Regions from separate parts of the Asaia sp. Ae19-3 genome, predicted to be linked through region 1. Evidence: riboswitches for the same ligand, from Rfam matches in the RefSeq annotation. Region 1 holds a riboswitch; each other region holds the start of a gene.
What was found. Region 1 has a riboswitch for cobalamin ahead of AAID99_RS03525 (TonB-dependent receptor). Riboswitches for the same ligand answer to the same signal wherever they lie in the genome.
Positions count from the first base shown of each region.

Region 1 (6,818 bases):
AAGTCGCTGATCGTTGACAATACGGCGCGCGCCATGAACGGCAATTATCTCGGCACACCTGTCGCCACGGCCTATCCGTCAGGATCGCTGAATGCCAGCAATGGCTTCCTGCCGCAGGTTGGCGCAAATTACCGCTTCAACCATAATCACGAGATCTTCCTCGATTACAGCCGCAATATGGCGGCCTTTGACAGCGCCCAGACATCCGGGCCGTTCTCGACCACGGTGGCAGGATTCCAGGCGCTGCAGGGGCGTCTGAAGCCTGAAATGTCGAATACCGAGGAACTTGGCTATCGCTATCATACCAAAACCTTCCAGGCGACGGTGACCGGCTATTACGTTCAGTTCGAAAACCGCCTTCTTTCGGTGACGCAGGGCGTGGGCATTCAGGGCAATGCCTCGGTTCTCTCGAATGTCGGTGGGGTCATATCCCGTGGCATCGACACTGCCGTGAACTGGCAGTTTGCTCCAAACTGGTCGATCTTCGCTTCCTATGCCTTCAACAACTCCTTCTATCAGGACGATGTGATGGCGAATGGTACGGTTTCCGCCGCAATCAAGGGCAAGAACGTGGTCGGTATGCCGCGCAACCTCGCCAATCTGCAGCTCGGCTATGACGACGGCCAGATCTGGGGCAACGTCCTTATGCAGATCCAGGACCGTCGCTACTACACCTATACGAACGACGCCTATGTTCCGGCCAACGACGTGTTCAACCTGAATCTCGGCTACCGCTTCAAGAGCCATAATTTCTGGCTGCGCGGGCTTGATACCCAGATCAACGTCTCGAACCTGTTCGACAAGCGCTATGTCGCGACGGTGGGCAGCAACGGATTCATCAATTCCGACCCTTCGGGCACGTTCCAGACCCTTCAGGCTGCGGCCCCGCGCATGGTATTCTTTACCATCCGCAAGCATTTCAACTGAGAGACGGATCAGCCAGCATGAAACCCAGCCGACGGCATTTTCTCAATCTCGGTGCTGCCGCCCTCGCTGGGGCCATGCTGCCTGAAAACCTGAAACAGGCTCTGGCCATTCCAGCCAACCGGGAAACCGGCACGATCAAGGACGTCAAGCACGTTGTTATCCTGATGCAGGAAAACCGGGCTTTCGACCATTATTTCGGCACGCTGCGCGGTGTACGCGGCTTTGGTGACCCACGGGCAGAACGCCAGGCTGATGGCAGTTCGGTCTTTGCCCAGAAAGACGAGAAGGGCCGGGCTATCTGGCCCTTCCTGTTCGACACTGTGCATACCTCTGCCGCCTGCCTGAAAAGCCTCGACCATAGCTGGAAAGGCACGCAGGCAGCATGGAGTGAGTGGGATAGCTGGGTACCGCACAAGACACCCATGACCATGGGATATTTCACCCGCAAGGAAATTCCCTATTACTATGCTTTGGCCGATGCCTTCACGATCTGCGACGCCTATCACGCCTCGATCTTCGGGCCGACCAATCCAAATCGTCTCTATTTCTTCACCGGCACGAACGGGCTCGCCGTCGGTTCAGCGGGCAAGCAGGCAGTCGAGAATGTCGATGACGGCAACTGGTCTGCTGACATGGCCCATGACAACCCGAAATTCACGCCTTTCGACTGGACGACCTACCCTGAACGACTGCAAGAGGGCGGTGTCACCTGGAAATTCTACCAGGAATACGACAATTTCGGCGACAACCCCCTCGCCTCGTTCCGCCAGTTCCGCAACCTCGACCGCAAGGACTGGCGCTATCTGAACGCCCGCGCCATCGCTCCCGGCTCGAACAAGGAGAACATGCACGAGCTTGAAGGACGTTACCTTCTGGATGCTTTCGAGCATGATGTTGCAGGCGGCACCCTGCCACAGGTCTCGTGGATCGTTCCGCCAGCTGCCCTGTCGGAACATCCCGAAGCCCCCCCCGGCTTTGGCGAGCATCTGATCTCGAAACTCATCGACATCTTCGTCCGTCACCCCGAGACCTGGGCCAAAACAGTCTTCATTCTGAATTACGATGAGAATGACGGCTTTTTCGACCATGTGCCACCGCCTGTCCCTGCGCTTGCGGGGCAAGGCAGCACGACTGTTTCATCCGCAGGTGAGAGCTATCATGGCGAGCCTGTGGGTCTCGGGCCGCGCGTGCCTGCGCTGATCATCTCTCCCTGGACAAAGGGGGGATGGGTCAATTCGCAGGTATTCGACCACACCTCGATCCTGCAATTTCTCGAAAAGCGTTTTGGCGTCGCATGTCCCACCATCACCCCCTGGCGGCGTGCTGTCTGTGGCGATCTGACCTCCGTCTTCGATTTTTCGAAACCCGACGCTGAATGGTCGGCAGAGCTTCCCAATACCGACGACTATCTGCCACAGACGCGTCTATCCTGCGCGCATCCGCCGCCGCTCGTGCCGTCACACGGAAGGCTGCCCGTGCAGGAAACGGGGCAGAGGCCGAGCCGCGCCCTGCCCTATCGCTTTGCCGTCACCACCCATGCCGATGATCCGACAAAACTCACTTTCAGTAATACCGGCAGACAAGGTGTCGTCTTCCGCATTCGCCAGACGGGCATGGCTAGCCAGCATCTGACCGTACCCGCAGGCACGATCAGCCTGTTCGCCTGCGCGCCTGAGGGGGTGGTCGAGATCTACGGACCAAACGGTTTTTACCGCCTCCATCGTCCCGCAAGCGGCGTGGCCCTGCTACAGGAGGAAGGAGAGAACAGCTTGCGCCTCGTCTTCACGGTATCAAACCCAGCCAGCAAAGAGGCGGTCCTGAGTAATCTCTATAACGGCAGGAGTGAAGCGCGTCCTTTCAAGTCCGATACGCAACGCGTCGAGATTGTCGATCTGGGCCCCAGCCAGAACTGGTATCACCTGGAATTGAGAGACCAGGCGGGCACGGTTCTGCTCGCACTGGCCGGACATGTCGAAAACGAATCACCGTCCCATTCTGATCCCCATATGGCCAAAAGCCCGACAAACCCGAGCTGAGAAGAGGCGCGTGTCATTTGGGTTACGCGAGCGTTACAAGAGACCTGCGTCAGCTACGCTCCTGATTGACAGGGCGTGCGCGGGCAGTAGGGTCGCGCGCGATGGTTCCCGCTCGCCGGGATGAAAAGGGAACATGGTGCGATGCCATGACTGCCCCCGCAACTGTAGGTGAAGAGAGCACTGACAAGGGCCCTTGCGGCCCGGCCACTGGGTTTATCCCCCCGGGAAGGCACGTTGTTGCTCGGTGACGCACAAGTCAGGAGACCTGCCATCATCCATGGTCACGGACGAGAACTGATGGGCGGGGTGTCCCGGAAGTGGCGGGTGCAAATCTGCCCATCGTAGTGACGTGAACAGACCGGATAGATCCGCCACCATGCGCCCTTTGCGCCCCTTCAGATCGCTTCTTCTCTCAGGGCTTCCCCTGCTCTCCCTCCCTCAGGCCGTCGCGCAGGATCAGGGAGCGAATGATGAATACATTACCGCCCACGGGCAAAGCACCGGGCTCAATGCCCGGCCTGCCATCGGTGGCAGGCTCGGCCTGAGCCTGCAGCATAACCCGGCCTCGATTGCGGTGATTGACCAGAAAATCATCTCGCAGCGCGGTTATGCCCAGGCCGAACAGGCTGCCGATTTTGCACCGGGCGTCACTTCTGGCGGGTCACCGGGCAACCCGGCGCAGCTCATGATGCGCGGGTTCAGCGGTAATCAGATCCTGATCCTGCGCGACGGGTTCTATTTCGGCCCCACCACCATGGTGAACCGGCCGCTGAACGCCTTCAATCTAGAGGCAGTTGAGGTTCTCAAAGGGCCGTCTTCCGTTCTTTATGGACAAGGCGCTGTGGGTGGCACGGTTGATATGCGCACACGCAGCCCCGACCCGGATCATGCGCATCTGGACACGCTGGTTTCCTATGGCAGCTTCAACACCTGGAACGCAGGCATTGGCGGGTCGATCCCGCTGTCACCGACGCTGGCCATACGCAGTGATTTCAGCCGCACCTCGTCAGATGGCTTCGTCAAGGGCGCTGATCCGCACAGCAATGACTGGACGACGACCCTGCTCTGGCATCCGTCACAGAATTTCTCGGCCCGACTGGGGATGGATTACCTGACAGATGAGCTTTCCACCTATTACGGCGCCCCTCTGGTGCCGGGCTCTGCCGTTCAGGATCAAGCCAGGGGTCTTCTGCATTCATCGAGCGGGCTGGTTGTCAGCAAGGCCTCGCTCTGGCGCAATTACAATGTTGCCAACCCACGAGCGAGTTCGGTCAATGCTACGCCGACCCTGCATCTGAACTGGATCGTGAACGACCGGCTCACTCTGCATGACAAGGCCTATTTCTCCTATGCCAAACGGCGGTGGGACAATGCCGAGACCTACAGCTATATCGGTAGCGAAGGCGCAGTCGATGCCAGTAATGCCCCAATCGAGCCGGGGCGGATCGGGCGTGACCGGTTCTATGTCTATCAGAACCAGCATCAGGTCGGTGATACGATTGACGCCCGCTTTGACTCCACGTTTTTCGGGTTGAAGAACCGTCTGGTGATTGGAGGAGACGCCTATTATCTGCGCTTCATCCGCAATCGTGGTTTTCCCGACGCCAGCTATGCCGACAGTGTCTCGCTGACTGACCCGGAAGGCGGCGCATTGGGCAATTTCGCCGGGGAGTATCCTTACCGCAAATCGCCAACCACCCTGATCGATGCCGGGCTCTTTCTGGAAGACACGCTTTCACTGACCCGTACTCTGCGTCTGGTCGGCGGATTTCGCTATGACTGGCTCTCGCTCGACCGCAAGAACTACAATCAGAATGGGCAATTCAACGCGGCAACGAGCTTCAAGGGCCATTACAACCCTGCCAATTTCCGTATCGGCCCGGTTTACGACATTCTGCCCAATGTCAGCCTCTATGGTGTGTATACGACTGCAGAAGATCCGCCAGGCTCAAACCTGTTCCTTGCCAACAAAGGGCAATTCAGCCGTCTGAGCCATTCGCGTCAGGGGGAAATCGGCGTGAAGGCAAGTACGCTTTCGGGCCGGCTTGTTACCACACTCTCCCTCTTCGATATCCGACGCACTCGGGTTCTGGTTCAGACAGGTCAGGATTCTGTCTCGACCGCCGGAAGCCAACATTCGCGTGGGGTAGAGGGTCAGGCCGATTGGCGTCTCGACCGCCATTGGAGCCTGTCAGGCAATGTTGCCTATACAGATGCGCATTACGGCACATTCTATCCCGATGCCGCGACAGACGCCTCAGGCAATCAGGTGCCCAACGTACCTGCGGTAACCGCCAATCTCTGGGCTGTATGGTCTTCGGCGCTGGACCTGCCTGTCGATCTCGGCGCAGGCATGCGCTATGTCTCTGCGCGCAAGGGCGATTTTGCCAATACGCTTTCGCTCAAGGATTATGCTCTCGTGAACGTTTTTGCGGGCTGGCATATCCGCAGGGGCTTTACCCTGTACGGTCGCATCGACAATCTTGCCAACAAGCATTTCGTACAATGGGCCGATACGAGCTATCCGTCCGAGGTTCTGATCGGCGCCCCCCGTTCCTTCTCGATCAGCATGCAGGCAGGGTTCTGACACCCCCATGGTCGTCTGACGCTTCCCGTTCTCCGGTCACATGACCGGAGAATAGTTGAGGTCATCACGAAGCCGGACAAGACCCAAACGCTGGTCAAGCTACATCTTGAACGCTGACAGGCGTTGTATCCGGCTTCATCGTCACGTTCGGGAAGAGGGACATCAGACGCGCGACAAGACGGGTCATGCGCGGGTGACTCAGAAAGATCTCGCGGCAAAACCCAGCGAAGGCAGGCATAAGTTTTTCCTGATCTACAAAGGCTGACGGACTCATCTCGTAGTTCAGACGCTTGGCACCACAGGCCAACATCTGTAATGCGGTCAGGGCCTGGTGCTTGTCCTCCAGAAGAAACGCACTTACCGCATCGCAGCTATATTCGCGGGCGCGCGAATAGGCCGGATAGAGAAAAGGCACGAAGAAAGCCGGATAACGGATGAAATGCTTCGCCGAATTGAGATGACCCAGCACGTGATGAGCAATCTCGTGCCCGATGACGAAACGAAGCTGCGCATTGTCCTCAGCTTCGACAAGCGCTGAAGTCAATAGCACATAACGCCCACGCGACAGCCGAAGGGCGAGCGCGTTCATCACGCCGTGAGAATTATAGATAAAGGCTTCAGGCGCCGTCTCAAGGCCGAGCTTCCGACTGACATCGACAAAGATTGCATGCAGTTCCGGGAATTGCTTCTCTGAGAGCACCACCATGCTGCCGACCATCCATGCACGGAACAAGGCTGCCATGAACTTCATCATGACCCAGAGCAGCAGGCCATAGATGACCAAGGCAATCAGCGCAGCAACCGGATTTTTCTGTAGGAAGACACTCAGAATAATCAGCAGCCAAAGCGCGCTACCGATAACGGTCAGAGCCGCACCATATCCCTTTTCCTGGGGATGCTGGTAGATTGAGACATGCGGGGGCATGATTGGTCCTTCACGAGCGAACAATACAAGTAAACAAGTCTACACCTCAAACAAAAAATAAATAGACGGAGAATCTTGATGAAATATTTCCACCGCATCCGTAAGCGTGTAAAAACCAGCTACTGTCTTCAGCAATTTCATGGCTTTTGACGTCAGGTTTGCGCTTTCTCTCCCATCCAAGCTATCTTTGCGTGAAAAATCGAAGGGATGGGTATGAACGATCTGACTGCGGTCCTGGCAGATATCGGTATTTTTGTCTGTGTTCCCTGGGTGCTTTGGCGCCTGCTTGGCCGCGTCATACCCATTGCTGTTATTCCGATCCTGATTGGCATTATGGCCGCCG
Region 1 covers NZ_JBCHWF010000001.1:809,523-816,340, reverse strand. Annotated here, with positions in the region: gene AAID99_RS03535 (TonB-dependent receptor) at 1-927, shown strand, start outside; gene AAID99_RS03530 (phosphocholine-specific phospholipase C) at 945-2,963, shown strand; cobalamin riboswitch at 3,049-3,250, shown strand; gene AAID99_RS03525 (TonB-dependent receptor) at 3,340-5,550, shown strand; gene AAID99_RS03520 (M48 family metallopeptidase) at 5,645-6,475, opposite strand; gene AAID99_RS03515 (cation:proton antiporter) at 6,689-6,818, shown strand, end outside.

Region 2 (6,818 bases), 2.4 Mb from region 1:
TCTGATTTTCGACGGTAATCTGCCCAGCCTTGCTGGCGATCTCTATTACGACATCAGCAATAACCGTGCGGTCGCGACGGATACGAGCGCCATCATCACGGCATTGAAGATTGTCTATCATGAAGATGGACTAGCCAGCGAGCTGATCAACGGCCATCGCTGAACGTGGTCTCTGCGGGGCGCTGCCCCGCACCCCGGAAAGGGGCAGGCCCCTTTCATCCCTGGTAGAGGGCTTCCAAAGGGCGACAGCCCTTTGGCGGGGTGATGGGGCCATGGCCCCATACACTCAGATAACCGGCGTACCACCCGTCACGGCGATGGTGGCGCCCGAGATGTAGCTTGCTTCATCGCTGGCGAGCATCACATAGGGGGCAATCAGCTCGACAGGCTGGCCAGGACGGCCGAGCGGTGTGTCGGCACCGAACTCATGCACATGATCGCCATGCATCGTGGCGGGAATGAGCGGGGTCCAGATCGGCCCGGGGGCGACGGTGTTCGAACGGATGCCCTTCTCGCCGAGAAGCTGGGCGAGACCACCGCTGAAATTCTGGATGGCGGCCTTGGTTGCTGAATAGGCCAGAAGGCGCGGCTTGGGGCTGTCGGCATTGACCGAGATCGTATGAATGATCGACGCCCCGCTTTTCATATGGGCGACAGCATGCCGTGTGAGGCGGAAGGTCGCACCGATATTGGTGGCGAAAGTGTCATCCCATTCGTCTTCGGAAATATCTTCCAGCGCGAGACGCTCGACCTGAAAGGCAGCGTTGTTGACGAGGACATCGATGCGCCCGAAGGCAGCGACAGTCTCGTCCACGACGGTCTTGCAGATTGCGCGTGATTTCAGGTCGCCGGGATGCAGAAGCGCCTTGCGGCCTGCCTTCTCGATCCAGCGCGCCGTCTCTTGTGCGTCCTTTTCTTCTTCGGCAAGGAAGGAGAGGGCGATATCGGCACCTTCGCGGGCAAAGCCGATGGCGACAGCGCGGCCGATACCGGAATCGGCACCCGTGATGAGGGCAATCTTGCCCGTCAGACGTCCGGAACCCTGATAGCTGCTTTCACCATGATCAGGCAGCGGGGTCATGGCCTCGGTCTGACCGGGGATACGGTCCTGGAGAGGGGTGTCGAAAGGGGGCTTGGGGAAAGTCGTCATGATGAACACCTTCGTGCGGGAGAAGGAAAAAAGCGCGGCCCGCGGCCTGCCTGTGTTCATCGCGAAAACGTGAGGTTTAGTTCCGTGGCAAAGGATATCAGGGGTGAAAACCCCTGATATCCGGATCATCAATCAGGCTGAGCGGATCAGTTTGTGATTGACGAATTCCTCGATCCCGTTCGAAGAAAGCTCACGGCCATAGCCGGAATTCTTGACACCACCGAAGGGCAGCTCGGGAGCGGTGCCTGTCGGCTCGTTGATGAACACCATGCCGGTCTCGATGCGTTCGGCAAGCTTGCGGCCACGCTCGACATCGCTGGTATGGATCGAGCCACCCAGACCGTAAGGCGAGTCATTGGCCAGTGCGATGGCGGCATCGTCGTCAGCCACGGGGTAGACGATGGCGGCCGGACCGAAGATCTCTTCGTAGAAGATCGGGTTATCCTTGGTCACGCCGGTCAGCAGCGCTGCCTGCATGAAGAAGCCTTCGCGGTCGAGCTGCTTGCCGCCCACGACCAGCTTCGCACCGTTAGAGACGGCCTTTTCGACCTGGCTCAGGGCCAGCTTCATGGCGTTTTCGCTGCTCATCGGCCCATGGGTCACGCCCTGTTCCAGTGGGTCGCCATAGCGGAACTCGGCGATGGCATCGGAGAGACGACGGACGAACTCGTCGGCAAGCGATTCATGCACGATCATGCGTTTGGCTGCTGTGCAGACCTGACCGTTATTGGACATGCGACCGGCAACAGCGTTGGGGATCACCTCATCCAGATTGGCGTCTTCGAGCACGATGAACGGGTCGGAACCGCCAAGCTCAAGCGTGGTCTTCTTGAGCGCCTTGCCTGCCTGGGCGGCGACCGCGCTGCCCGCACGCTCGCTCCCTGTCAGGGCAACACCGCGGACTTCGGGGCGGGCGATCAGCTCTTCAGATACATCGTTGTCGATGAAGAGATTGGTCCATGCTCCCTTCGGGGCCCCGGCTTCGACGAACAGGGCCTCGAAGGCGAGCGCACATTGCGGTACGCCGGGCGCGTGCTTGGCCAGCACGACATTGCCTGCCATCAGGTTCGGGCCAGCGACGCGGGCGAGCTGGTAATAAGGGAAGTTCCAGGGTTCCACGCAGTAGATGACACCCAGAGACTGGCTCAGCACGGTGGCACGTCCCTTGGCGACTTCAATCTCGCGCGGAGCGAGGAATTTCTCTGCGTTCTCGGCGTAATAGCGCAGGATTTTTGCTGAAAGCTCAGTTTCCGCGATGGATTCCGGCAATACCTTGCCCATTTCGATGGCGATGAGGCGTGCGTATTTTTCCTTGTTCTGCTCAAGGATTTCCGCAGCCTTCAGCACAATGGCCTTGCGCTCGTCAAAGCTGCGATGGCGCCAGTCGCTGTTATAAAACTCGTGGGCAGCCTCGAGTTTCTCGAAGGCCTGGGCCTTGGTGTGAAGCTCGAATTCGCGCTCGGTCTTGCCGGTTGCCGGGTTGATTGTCCGATAAAGGCTCATCGTGATGGCTCCTTTCTTGAGGACCCCCGGCCTCACGGTCGGGTGATCTGCATGGTTTCAGAAAGGCCGAGCCGCGGGATGGTTGCGTGATTTTTTATGCGAAAGACTGTGTCAGCGGGGGCAGGAGCATGGCGATGCAGCGCAGAAAACAGGGAATCAGACAGGGGAATTGGCTTGGCTTTCAGGGCTGTGAGTGGTTACTTCCGTTTCTGTCGAAGGTCTCGCGCAAGCGAGTGAAAAGGGAATGCCGAACGGGCTGGCAGATCCGCTCAGGATCGGGCTTGCGGCGGCAGCTGTCCCCGCAACTGTGAGCGGTGAGTTCCTGCTCGGGCCACTGGGAGCGTGCTTCCGGGAAGGCGCAGGATATGATGACCCGCGAGCCAGGAGACCTGCCTTCGTCTTTGCTGCCATGGCAGCCGGACGGGACGATCCGGCAGCCGGAGACCAGGTTTTGTTCAATCACGCGTTTGAAAGCCCCTTGCGCCACCGGACAGGGATGACGCGCTCATGACGATGGTGAGCGGGGGGATAAACCCGCCTGAGAAAAGCCTGCGTCTGCGTATCTCGATCCTTGGCCTGTGTCTGATACTGGTCAATCTGGGCTTGTGGATCTGGAGCTTCCTCCTGCTGCGTGACAGGCCTCTTCTGCTTGGCAATGCCTTGCTGGCTTATGGTTTTGGCCTGCGTCATGCAGTCGATGCCGATCATATCGCGTCAATCGATAACGTAACGCGTAAGTTCATCCAGATGGGGCGTCAGCCGCTTCTGACAGGGTTCTGGTTTGCCATCGGTCATTCTCTTATCGTTGTGCTGGCGGCGTTGGGAACGGCATTGCTGTCTCAGGCGATGCAGGACCGTTTTGGCGCCTGGCGTGATATCGGCAGCGTGACCGGCACGCTGATTTCAGCCGGCTTTCTGTTTGCGCTGGCGATAACGAATTTCATCGTGCTGCGTGGCGCCTGGCGTGCCTGGCGTCATGTGAAGTCTGGCGGTGCGGTTGAGGAAATCGACATCGATGCGTTGCTGGCCAAGGGGGGGCTGCTGGCCCGTCTGCTGACGCCGCTTTTCAGGCTCGTCTCCAGAAGCTGGCATATGGTGCTGCTTGGCTTCTTGTTCGGTCTGGGCTTCGATACGGCGACAGAGGTGTCCCTGCTCGGCCTGTCTGCCTCTCAGGCCAGTCATGGCGTTTCGGTTGCGACCATCATGATCTTCCCGGCGCTTTTTGCAGCTGGCATGGCCCTGATCGATACGGCTGATGGCGTGCTGATGCTCGGGGCCTATCGCTGGGCGTTTGTCGATCCACTGCGCAAGCTGCGCTACAATATCATCATCACCCTGATCTCGGTCATTGTGGCTGTCGGGATCGGCAGCATCGAAACGCTGAAACTGCTGGGAGACAAGATCGGCTTCGAAGGGCGTTTCTGGCAGCTCGTTTCACTGGTGAGTGACAGTTTCAACCAGATCGGCTTTATCGTGATCGGCCTCTTCGTGCTGGCCTGGATGGCCTCGCTGATCTTTTATCGCGTCGACAGGCGTCGCCGGGGATAAAGTCCGAACCGCCCCATCGACACATGAGTTTGCCTTGCGGCGGCGTCAGAAACTGGCGCCGATACGCATCTGGAAGCTGCGCCCTATCAGGGCTTCATAGTAACGGGTGAGGTTGTAGATGCCGGAATCTTTCGGCAGGGCATCGGTGATATTGTTGATCACGAAATTCGTTGAAAGGTTTTTCGTGATTTCGTAGCCGAGCGAGAGATTGAACTGGGCAAAGGCCGGGCGCTTATTGGCCTCATAACGTGTGGAGGGCACCTGAAGCATGAAAAGGCTCGGCCCGTACCACATCGTCTGCCATTGCGCCGTGAGCGCGCCGCGCTGCCAGGTGGTGTTGAGTGTGAAATTATCCTTGGGCGACGCCGTGCTTCCCGCCAGCAGATAGGTGGTGGAGAGGTAACGCTGCTGGCTTTTGAGGTAATGAACGTAATTGCCCTGCAGATCGACCGTGCCGAAATTGTCGGACAGGCCGAGGCGTCTGAGAGGCAGGATATAATCAAGCGTCGTCTGAAGCGCCTGCGTTTCATAGCTGGCGATATTATAATAGCCGGACTGGAACGAGGTGATCTGTCCGGAGGAATTACGCCTGAAGGTCGAGCAGAACGGGTTGCTCTCATAATCGGCGGAATCATAGCAGGCAGCGAGCAGGTTGCTGGCGCTCAGATAGGTAATGGCGTCAGCAACTTTCACATCGACAAACGAGGCCTTCATGTCGAAACCGCGTATGAAATGAGGGCGAAATTCGAGACTGCCTGTAAAGCTTCTGGAATGTTCATTGCGCAGATGCGCATTGCCTCCTGCTGAGCCCGGTAAAGAGTAGGATTCGAAGTTTGACGTGAAATTCCGGGGCAGGCCCGCCTTTGCACAATTGGCAGCGCGCAGGGCCGGATTGGGGCCAGACGTGATGCTGGCGCTCGAGCAGGGGTCGGTTCCGCTCTCATAGGTGGTCGAACGTGGTGAATAGAGTTCACCGACAGACGGATTGCGAACGGAAACGGCGTAGTTGCCGCTCAGTCCGAAATCGCGCATCGGCCACCAGGATGCGCCCGCCATATAGGTCCAGTAGGCACCGGTGATACTGTTATAAGTCAGGCGCCCATTGGCTGTGAGCGAAAGATGATAGATGCCGGGCATATGCATGCCGGGCGAGACGAGCGGCACGTCGAGTTCGCCAAAGCCCTCATGGGTATGATAGGCGCCGCCCGTGGCCGGAATGACGGCATCATTGCCATATTGTAGCACCGTGCCATCTGCCTGTTCCCAGCCGCTGAGATAGGTGCCGGGGCTGAAATGATAAGCTTCGCGCCGATGCTCGTAACCAAGATCCCAGCGTATAGCGCCAGCAGGAAGTCGGAAAACGGTGGAACTGATTTCAGCCTGCAGATCGCGCTGCGTGTTGCGGTTTGACGAACGCGAGATCGCTGTCACGTAATCGCGTGCGGCCTGGCTCATCTGGTTGTAGCCGAACGGGTTCAGGGGCGCGCAAACGGCGCTACGTGTGGCAATGGGCGCGTTTTCATAACCGGGTGCACATTCGATCGTTCCATCGGCAGCACGCACGGCATTCAGGGCATTGACCAGATTTGGGATGACCAAAGAGGGTTGGGTGGTCACATTGGTGTAGCGTGTATATTCGCCGTTGGTCTTCCATTTGAAGTCGCGGTTCAAAGCCCTGAAATCACCGTGCAAACCACCCTGAAAGCGGAACATCTGCAGGGTGGTGCGGTAATAGCCAGTGTCCAGATCCTGGTTGAGACGGTTCAGATAGAACTGGTCTGTCGGCAGACCATTCGCGGCCAGAGCGTTTTTAATGGTGCTGCTTTCTGTACTGGTCAGATAGGGGTTGTCGGTGCTCAGCGCGAGCGGTCCGTTAACCACCCCTTCAGTAAAATAGCTGCTGCTTTGCGGGCCATCGCTGTTGGATGTCAGGGCATTATCGAAAGCGGCGCTGCTGAAGGTGCCGTTATTGACTTGGTTCGATGAACTGCCTCTGGCATACCAGCCCTGCCATGTGGCGTGGAGATGATCCGTCAGATCATAATGACCCAGAAGCGTGAGATTGAGCCTGTCAGAGGGGGTGCGCATCTGGATGTAATTGCGCAAGGCCAATCCGTCACCGCCGATACCTAGCGCATTATCCCCCTTGAGCAGGGTGCCGCTGTTGAACGGGACGAGTGACTGGCCATTCTGGCTGAAAACCAGAGGTGTGCCGTTTGCGCTGGCAATGCCTGCATCGGCAAGCCCGGCATAGGTCGCGCCGTATAGCCCCCCGTAGACAGGAAGATCGCCGTAATTTCCCGTCAGGGTGGGCATGCCTGTCAGCGAATTCTGTATATAGCGCGTGCCCGGGCCGAGCACGAATGTATAGGGTGAATTCTGCCCCAGCGCGGCGCGATGATAGATGACGGCATTCTCGCCGAAACTGTCAGGCCGGTCACTGGCGAGCATACCCGCCTGGTTACGGTATTCGAGATCGAAAACCAGTCCGCCACGATCATGGTCGAACCCTGTTCCTGCCTTGAAGGCGATCTTCTCGGCTGCGTTGTCGAGTTTCTGCGACCAGTCTCCCTGCGCGTTGAGCGAGACCCCTTTGTAATGATCATCGAGTTCGTAG
Region 2 covers NZ_JBCHWF010000001.1:3,174,868-3,181,685, forward strand. Annotated here, with positions in the region: gene AAID99_RS14020 (S46 family peptidase) at 1-163, shown strand, start outside; gene AAID99_RS14025 (SDR family oxidoreductase) at 287-1,150, opposite strand; gene AAID99_RS14030 (NAD-dependent succinate-semialdehyde dehydrogenase) at 1,283-2,653, opposite strand; cobalamin riboswitch at 2,853-3,064, shown strand; gene AAID99_RS14035 (HoxN/HupN/NixA family nickel/cobalt transporter) at 3,161-4,201, shown strand; gene AAID99_RS14040 (TonB-dependent receptor) at 4,247-6,818, opposite strand, start outside.
Region 2: it holds a riboswitch for cobalamin, as region 1 does, so the genes downstream of both, AAID99_RS14035 (HoxN/HupN/NixA family nickel/cobalt transporter) here and AAID99_RS03525 (TonB-dependent receptor) in region 1, are expected to answer to the same signal.

Region 3 (6,818 bases), 1.2 Mb from region 1:
ATGGTGGTGAGATTACGCCCTGTCGGCAGCACATCCAGACGCCCGCGTGTGGGGGCACCCGCAGGACCGGGCGGCACGAAACGCCCGTCCAGTGCGGCAAGCAGCGCCTGTCGCTCGGCCTGAGGGCAGGCATTGAGGCGGGAGGTGACGATATCAGAGGCTACTTGAGCGGATTCTGCCAGCATCTCGACCAGCGCGCCGTGACGGGGCGGCTGACAGCCGAACACGTGCAACCCGTCACGTATCTGGAGATCCTTCACATCGCAGAGATAGGCGTCGAGACGGGCCAGAGCTTCGGCCTCATCCGTCTCGCCGCCTGCCACGCCGCTTTCTGCCAGTACGCCGAGATCTGCGGCCCGATCGAGGATCTGGCGCCGCAGCAATGCCCCGCGCCGACGATCCAGCCCGTCGGCTTCGGCATATTCGTCGATCAGCCTTTCGAGATCGACCATGGCGCTATCGAGCCCGGCGCGCTGAACGGGTGGCGTCATATGGCCGATCATGACCGCGCCAAGACGTCTTTTGGCCGCAGAAGCCTCGCCTGGATTATTAACGATGAACGGATAGATGACAGGCACATCCCCAAGCAGCACAGGGGGCGCGCAGCTTTCGGACAACGCGACAGATTTGCCCGGCAGCCATTCCAGCGTGCCATGCGTGCCAAGATGGATCATGGCCGAAATTGCGCGTGTTGCGCGCAGCCAGAGATAGAAACCGATATAGGCATGGCAGGGGGGCACATCAGGATCGTGATACTGCGCCTTGCGCTCGCTTGCCCTGCCCCGCCCCGGTTGCAGCGCCACCACCATAGTGCCCAGTTCGACGAACCGGGCCTCGATGGGCTGAACCGGCGCGCCCCAGGCCGCGATGACCTTCTCACGAAACCCCTCGGGCAGAGCCTCGAATAAAAGGCGGTACGCTCCTGCTTCGAGAATACGCTGCATCGGCGCCTGACACAGCGCCTCGGGCAGGGCGGACGCCTCGACAGAGGTAATGGCATAACCAGCGTCCCGCAGCAGTGTCGTGATAGCCTCGACACTTGCAAACCCGTCGAGACCGACCGCATGGGCCGCCTGGCCTTCTGCACCGGGATAATCGGACAGAACGAGCGCGAGACGCCTTTCCGCCGGGCTTTGACGCGCCAGACGAAGCCAGCCCTGCACCTGCTGCACCATGAGCGCAATGCCCGGTGCATGGGCAACGCGTCTTGCAGGCAGGCCGGGCGCTGCCTCGTCGCGAAACGAAATCGGAGTGCCGGTCAGTCGGCCATCGAGTTCAGGCAACACACATTGCATCGCCAGATCCGATTGCGACAGGCCACGACCCGATTTCTGCCAGGCGACCAGGGTCGTGCTCGGCTGCAGGATCTGCACCACCGGCACCTGCGCCGCCTCAAGCACGGATGGGGTGCCGTCATCGCCACGCGCAGCGAAAAAGGTCGCATTGAGAATGATCTCCGGCGGCTCTTCCATCATCCAGCGATCAACAAAAGGCAGGACGCTCGGCGCACGGAGCGAGGCCACATAGATCAGGTCAACGCCAAGACCGGATTCATATAGCGCCTCGGCAAGGGCATCGACCCCGTCGAGATCGGCCGCGAGCAGGTGAGCGCGATAGAATACCAGCAGAACTCGGCTTGTCCGCTCTGTGCCAAGCCGACGATAGACACCGGCGGGCGGCAGGGCCTCGGCAATAGCGCCATCATCCGGCGCCAGCCCGGCAAGGCTGGCCATAAGGGTCAGGGCGCATCGCAGATTGCGGGCGCCCCCCTCACGAAACAGTCCGTCGAGACGCTCCCATTGCGCAATATCGACGTTCGACAGGGCTTTCAGCGCGGGGTTGGGCGTGGCCTCTCCCGTTATGAATGCCAGAGGAATGGACCGTGCACGACAAAGGGCGCGCAGTTCATCCACACCATAGCGCCAGTATTCGGTGCCCCCCAGAAGACGCACCACCACGCAACGCGCCCGGGCAATGGTCTGCTCGAGATAGAGATCGACCGACATCGGGTGGCGCAGGCGAGACAATGTGGCCACGCGCAGGCTGGGGTCCTGCGTGCCATGCACGGCACTCAGCCCGAGCAGATCGCTTTCGGAAAAAGACAGCAGAACGAGATCGGCGGGCTCATGACCGAGATCCTCGGCCATGGCCTGCCCGTCCAGATCATGCGTTTCCCGAAAGAGAAGATGCATGGCTCAGCCAGCGTCGAAGCTGTTTTGCACGGCAATTGGATCGAGCCCATGCAACCCGATCACGACCAGCCTGCCCTCGCCCTGCGCGGCATTGCCCCATGGTTCGAAGGCATGGCGGATGCGACTACCGACTGCCTGCACACCCAGCCGCAGCGATTTCCCGGCGATGGGCGCATAGCCCTTCATCCGCAGCACATCATGCGTCAGCGCCACATGCTCGAGGCGGGCGATGAAACGCTCCACAGTTTCCTGCTCCCTGATGGGCAGAACAAAGCTCGTGAAATCGTCATGCTCGTGTTCGTCAGCGCCATCATGATGGGACGGGCGAGCAGCCAGATCATCTTCGGCAGCAGCAGAAAGGCCGAGCAGCACGGCGGGATCAACCTGACCTTCACGGGCGCGGATAACGCGCACGCGGCGCTTGCGACCAGCGAGAGCCGCCTCCACGCTGGCAAGCGCCGCCTCATCGAGAAGATCGGTCTTGTTCAGCACGACCAGATCGGCGGAATCGAGCTGATCCTCATAGACCTCCTCAAGCGGATTGTCGTGATCGAGTGACTCGTCTTCTTCACGCTGCTTCGCTACGGCCTCAGGGTCATCGGCAAAACGTCCTGCGGCCACCGCCGGACCATCGACAACGGTAATCACACCATCAACCGTCATGCGCGTGCGCACGCTCGGCCAGCCGAACGCCTTGAGCAAAGGCTTGGGCAAGGCAAGGCCCGATGTCTCGATCACGATATGCTCTGGCGGCTGCGGCCGATCGAGCAGCGCCTCCATGGTCGGGATGAAATCATCCGCCACGGTACAGCAAAGGCAGCCATTGGTGAGTTCGACGATATCTTCTTCCGGGCAGTTCGGAATGCTGCATCCACGCAGCGTCTCGCCATCAATGCCCAGCGAGCCGAATTCGTTGACGACGATGGCGATGCGACGACCATTGGACTGCGCGATCAGATGGCGCAGCAGCGTGGTCTTTCCGGCGCCAAGAAAGCCGGTGATGATGGTGACAGGAATCTTGCTCATGAGACGCTTTCCGGAACGGCATGTTGTGGGGCAGGAGCAGCAGGATTCTGGGCAGGAAAACGCCCCAGAATGATATCGCGCAGCGAGTCAGGCCGTCTGGATGGCATGACCGTGCCTGATGCCGAGCGACCATAGGCCTGCGCATAGACAAGCAGGTCTGGCGCCAGTTCAGGACTCAGCTGACCAAGCAGCCATGACCATTTTCCCGGCATGGAGAGAGTCGCGGTGCAGCCCTGCCGGCAGGCAGCGAGACAGCGCACGCTCTCGACTGCGACCAGATCAGGATCTGCCAGTTCGATCAGGGCATCATGCAGGGCCTGCCCGCCTGAGGCGCAGGTCTGGCAGACATGAAAAACGGGTTTGGGCTGCGCGTTCATGACAATCCGGGCTTTTTGCTCATCCCCGCAACAGGGGCCGAAAACAAGGCGCAGTGATGATTGCCGGCGCATGCACCGACCTGTCGCATTCGACAAAATGCAATCCGTCACGATCCGGGCACCCCGCCGGTCCATGAAATCAGCGAACTGACGGCAGGTCTCCTGGCTTGTGATGCCGGTCTCCCGAAATTCCTGCCCCCTTCCCGGAAGAGTTCCAGTGGGATCGTGGCAGGGGTTTGACATCACCTACAGTTGCGGGGGCAGCGCGGGACTGGGGCATCTCTGCCCGGACCCGCTTCCCTTTTCACCCCTTGCGAGGCACCGTCACGCCTGTCCTAGCAGGTTTCGAACACGCCATGCAAAGCGCGAGGCCCTGCCGGTCGATGCATTATTTCCATCTTGAAACATCATGTCTGCCCCCGACATCATGGCGGTCTGGCTCCATGATACGAACGAGGGATGACCCCCATGCCGCATCTTCTCGTTGTCGATGACGATCAGGATATCCTGACGCTGTTGACCAGCTTTCTGCGTAAGCACCAGTACCGCGTCTCGACGGCGGAAGATGGTGAGGCCATGTTCGCCCTGCTTGAGGCCCAGCCGGTCGATCTCGTGATTCTCGATATCATGCTGCGCAATGAAGACGGGTTCAGCCTCTGCCAGCGCCTGCGAACAACATCGCGCCTGCCGGTCATCATGCTTTCGGCAATGGCTGACCATACCGATCGCGTGGTGGGGCTCGAAATCGGCGCTGATGACTATCTGACCAAGCCTTTCGACCAGCGCGAGCTGCTGGCCCGCGTCAAGGCCGTGCTGCGGCGCACCGTCGACCCGGTTGCTCCCAGTTCGCCATCGACGCGACCGGTCCTGTGCTTCGGGGGCTGGCAGCTTGACGTGGCCCGCCGTGAGTTGCGGTCGAGTGAAAACGCACTCGTCATGCTGTCAGGCGGCGAGTTCGACCTGTTGCTTTCCTTTGCCGAGCATCCCCAGCGTGTGCTGACACGCGACCAGTTGATGGACATGGCACGCGGCCCCGATCATGCCGCCTTTGACCGCAGTATCGATGTTCAGGTCAGCCGGTTGCGCCACAAGCTCGAGACCGATCCGAAAAATCCCAGCCTCATTCGCACCGTGCGCAATGGCGGCTACATGTTTGCCACGACGGTCAGACGCGCATGAGCCGAAACCTGTTTCTGGACGACACGATCACGCGTCGTCTGATCGTGACCGTGGCGCTAGCTGCCGGGGTCACCCTGCTGTTGCTTGAACTCTTCTTCCTGTTTGGCGGCCGCTGGACCAAACCGGATATTCAGGAGACCGGACTCCCCGCCCAGGTAGCCACCGTCATCCGCATGACCCAGGCTGCCCCTGCCGCGTCACGACAGGCCCTGACACAAGCTGCGGCGACCGACCAGCTTCGTTTTGGCTGGTATCCCTCCGGCTCGGCCATTGCCACGGCTTTGCTGCATGGACAGTACCGCCCCGCCGAGATCGAACAGGGCTGGGAGTTCCTCAAACCCTATCTGGCGCATCGGCCCGAGAGGCTTGCCGTCTTTCAGGTAGACAATCCGGTCTCGCAACTGCCCGGCCTGCCTTATGACCCCTCGGTTTTTCACGATTCCTATTTTGCGGCGCTGCAATGCGACGACGGAAGCTGGATCCTATGTGTCGCGCTGCAGCGTTTCTGGGGTCTCTATGCCTTTGAACGTCTCTGTCTCGAAGCCGTGCTGCTGTCGCTGTGGATCATCGCTGTTTCCGCCATCGCCTCGCGCCAACTCTCACGCCCGATCGAACATCTGGCCTATGGCGTGCGTAATCTGGGTGCACAGCCCCGCCTGATGCCGCTCAGTGAAGAAGGCCCACGTGAGATCCGGCTGGTGGTGGAAACGATCAACGCAATGCAGGCGCAGATACGCAAATTCGTTACCGACCGCACCACCATGCTCGCAGCCATTTCCCATGATCTGCGAACCCCGCTCACCCGTATCCGGCTGCGCGGTGAATTCATCGACGATACGGACCAGCAGAAGCTGCTGTTTCGCGATGTCGATGAAATGCAGGCCATGATCGACGGCGCGTTGTCCTTCTTTCGTGACGATGCTTCACGCGAGGAAAACACGATGTTCGATCTGTCGAACCTGCTTCAGACAATCGCCTATGACTATACCGATCAGGGTCATGACGTGCGCTTCGTCGGACCAGACAGAACGGGATATAACGGGCCTCCTTATGCGCTGCGTCGTGTGTTTTCCAATCTTGTCGAAAATGCCATCAAATATGCCACCGCGCCGCAGATCGTGCTTTCACCGGCGCCGGATGGCAGCGCGACCATCATCGTGAGGGATAATGGGCCGGGCTTGCCGGAAGCGGCTCTGCAGACTGTCTTCGAACCCTATTTCCGCCTCGATAAATCGCGCAATCGCCAGACGGGGGGCGTTGGGCTCGGTCTAACCTCTGCCCGCACGATCATACGCGCGCTGGGGGGCGATATTGCCATGAATAATCGGGAGCAAGGCGGGCTCGATGTCTGCGTTTCCCTGCCGGGGCCCCGTTAATTCGCCCTTTGTTTCAGCTTTCATATAGTCGGGACATCACCCTGAAAAATCACGCGGGCATCAGAGACTGATCAGACGCAGCCTTCATGCGGGGCTTCGTTTTCCCTCTCACAGGTAAAGCCCGCCATGCCCCCTCAGCTTTCTTGCCGCCTTCCGGCGCAACGCCTTGTGTCCCTGCTCTTCTCCTGCACCGGCGTCCTGCTTCTGGCGGGCTGTGCCGGGCAGAAAACAACCCGGACCGGTTTTATCGCACCGGAAACCTACGGGCAGATGACTCACCCCAAGGGCCATACGGACGATCTTGTCTATATTGCGCCCGGCCTGCATCCGGGGGGCTATCGTTATGCGGTGATTGATCCGGTTCTGTGGCACCCCGTGCGCAATGCTCCGGTGCTCAAGCCCGACATACAGGCTCGTATGACCGGAGCCTTCGAAGCCGAACTACGCAAGACTTTGGGCGAAGATTTCCAGATCCTGCCTGCAGGTCCAGTGGCCATGATGCCCCATGGCACTCTGAGGATCAGCGCGGCCATCACCAATCTGCGCCGCAGCAAATGGTACTATAATGCCCTGCCGATCGTGGCCGGATTTGCTGCCGGTGCAGCGGGTGGCGGCCTGCCACCCATTCCACCGCCAGCCCCCGGCGGAGCAAGCGAGGAACTGATCGC
Region 3 covers NZ_JBCHWF010000001.1:2,047,175-2,053,992, forward strand. Annotated here, with positions in the region: gene cobN (cobaltochelatase subunit CobN) at 1-2,192, opposite strand, end outside; gene cobW (cobalamin biosynthesis protein CobW) at 2,196-3,218, opposite strand; gene AAID99_RS08915 (DUF1636 family protein) at 3,215-3,595, opposite strand; cobalamin riboswitch at 3,731-3,936, opposite strand; gene AAID99_RS08920 (response regulator) at 4,055-4,774, shown strand; gene AAID99_RS08925 (ATP-binding protein) at 4,771-6,150, shown strand; gene AAID99_RS08930 (DUF3313 family protein) at 6,277-6,818, shown strand, end outside.
Region 3: it holds a riboswitch for cobalamin, as region 1 does, so the genes downstream of both, AAID99_RS08915 (DUF1636 family protein) here and AAID99_RS03525 (TonB-dependent receptor) in region 1, are expected to answer to the same signal.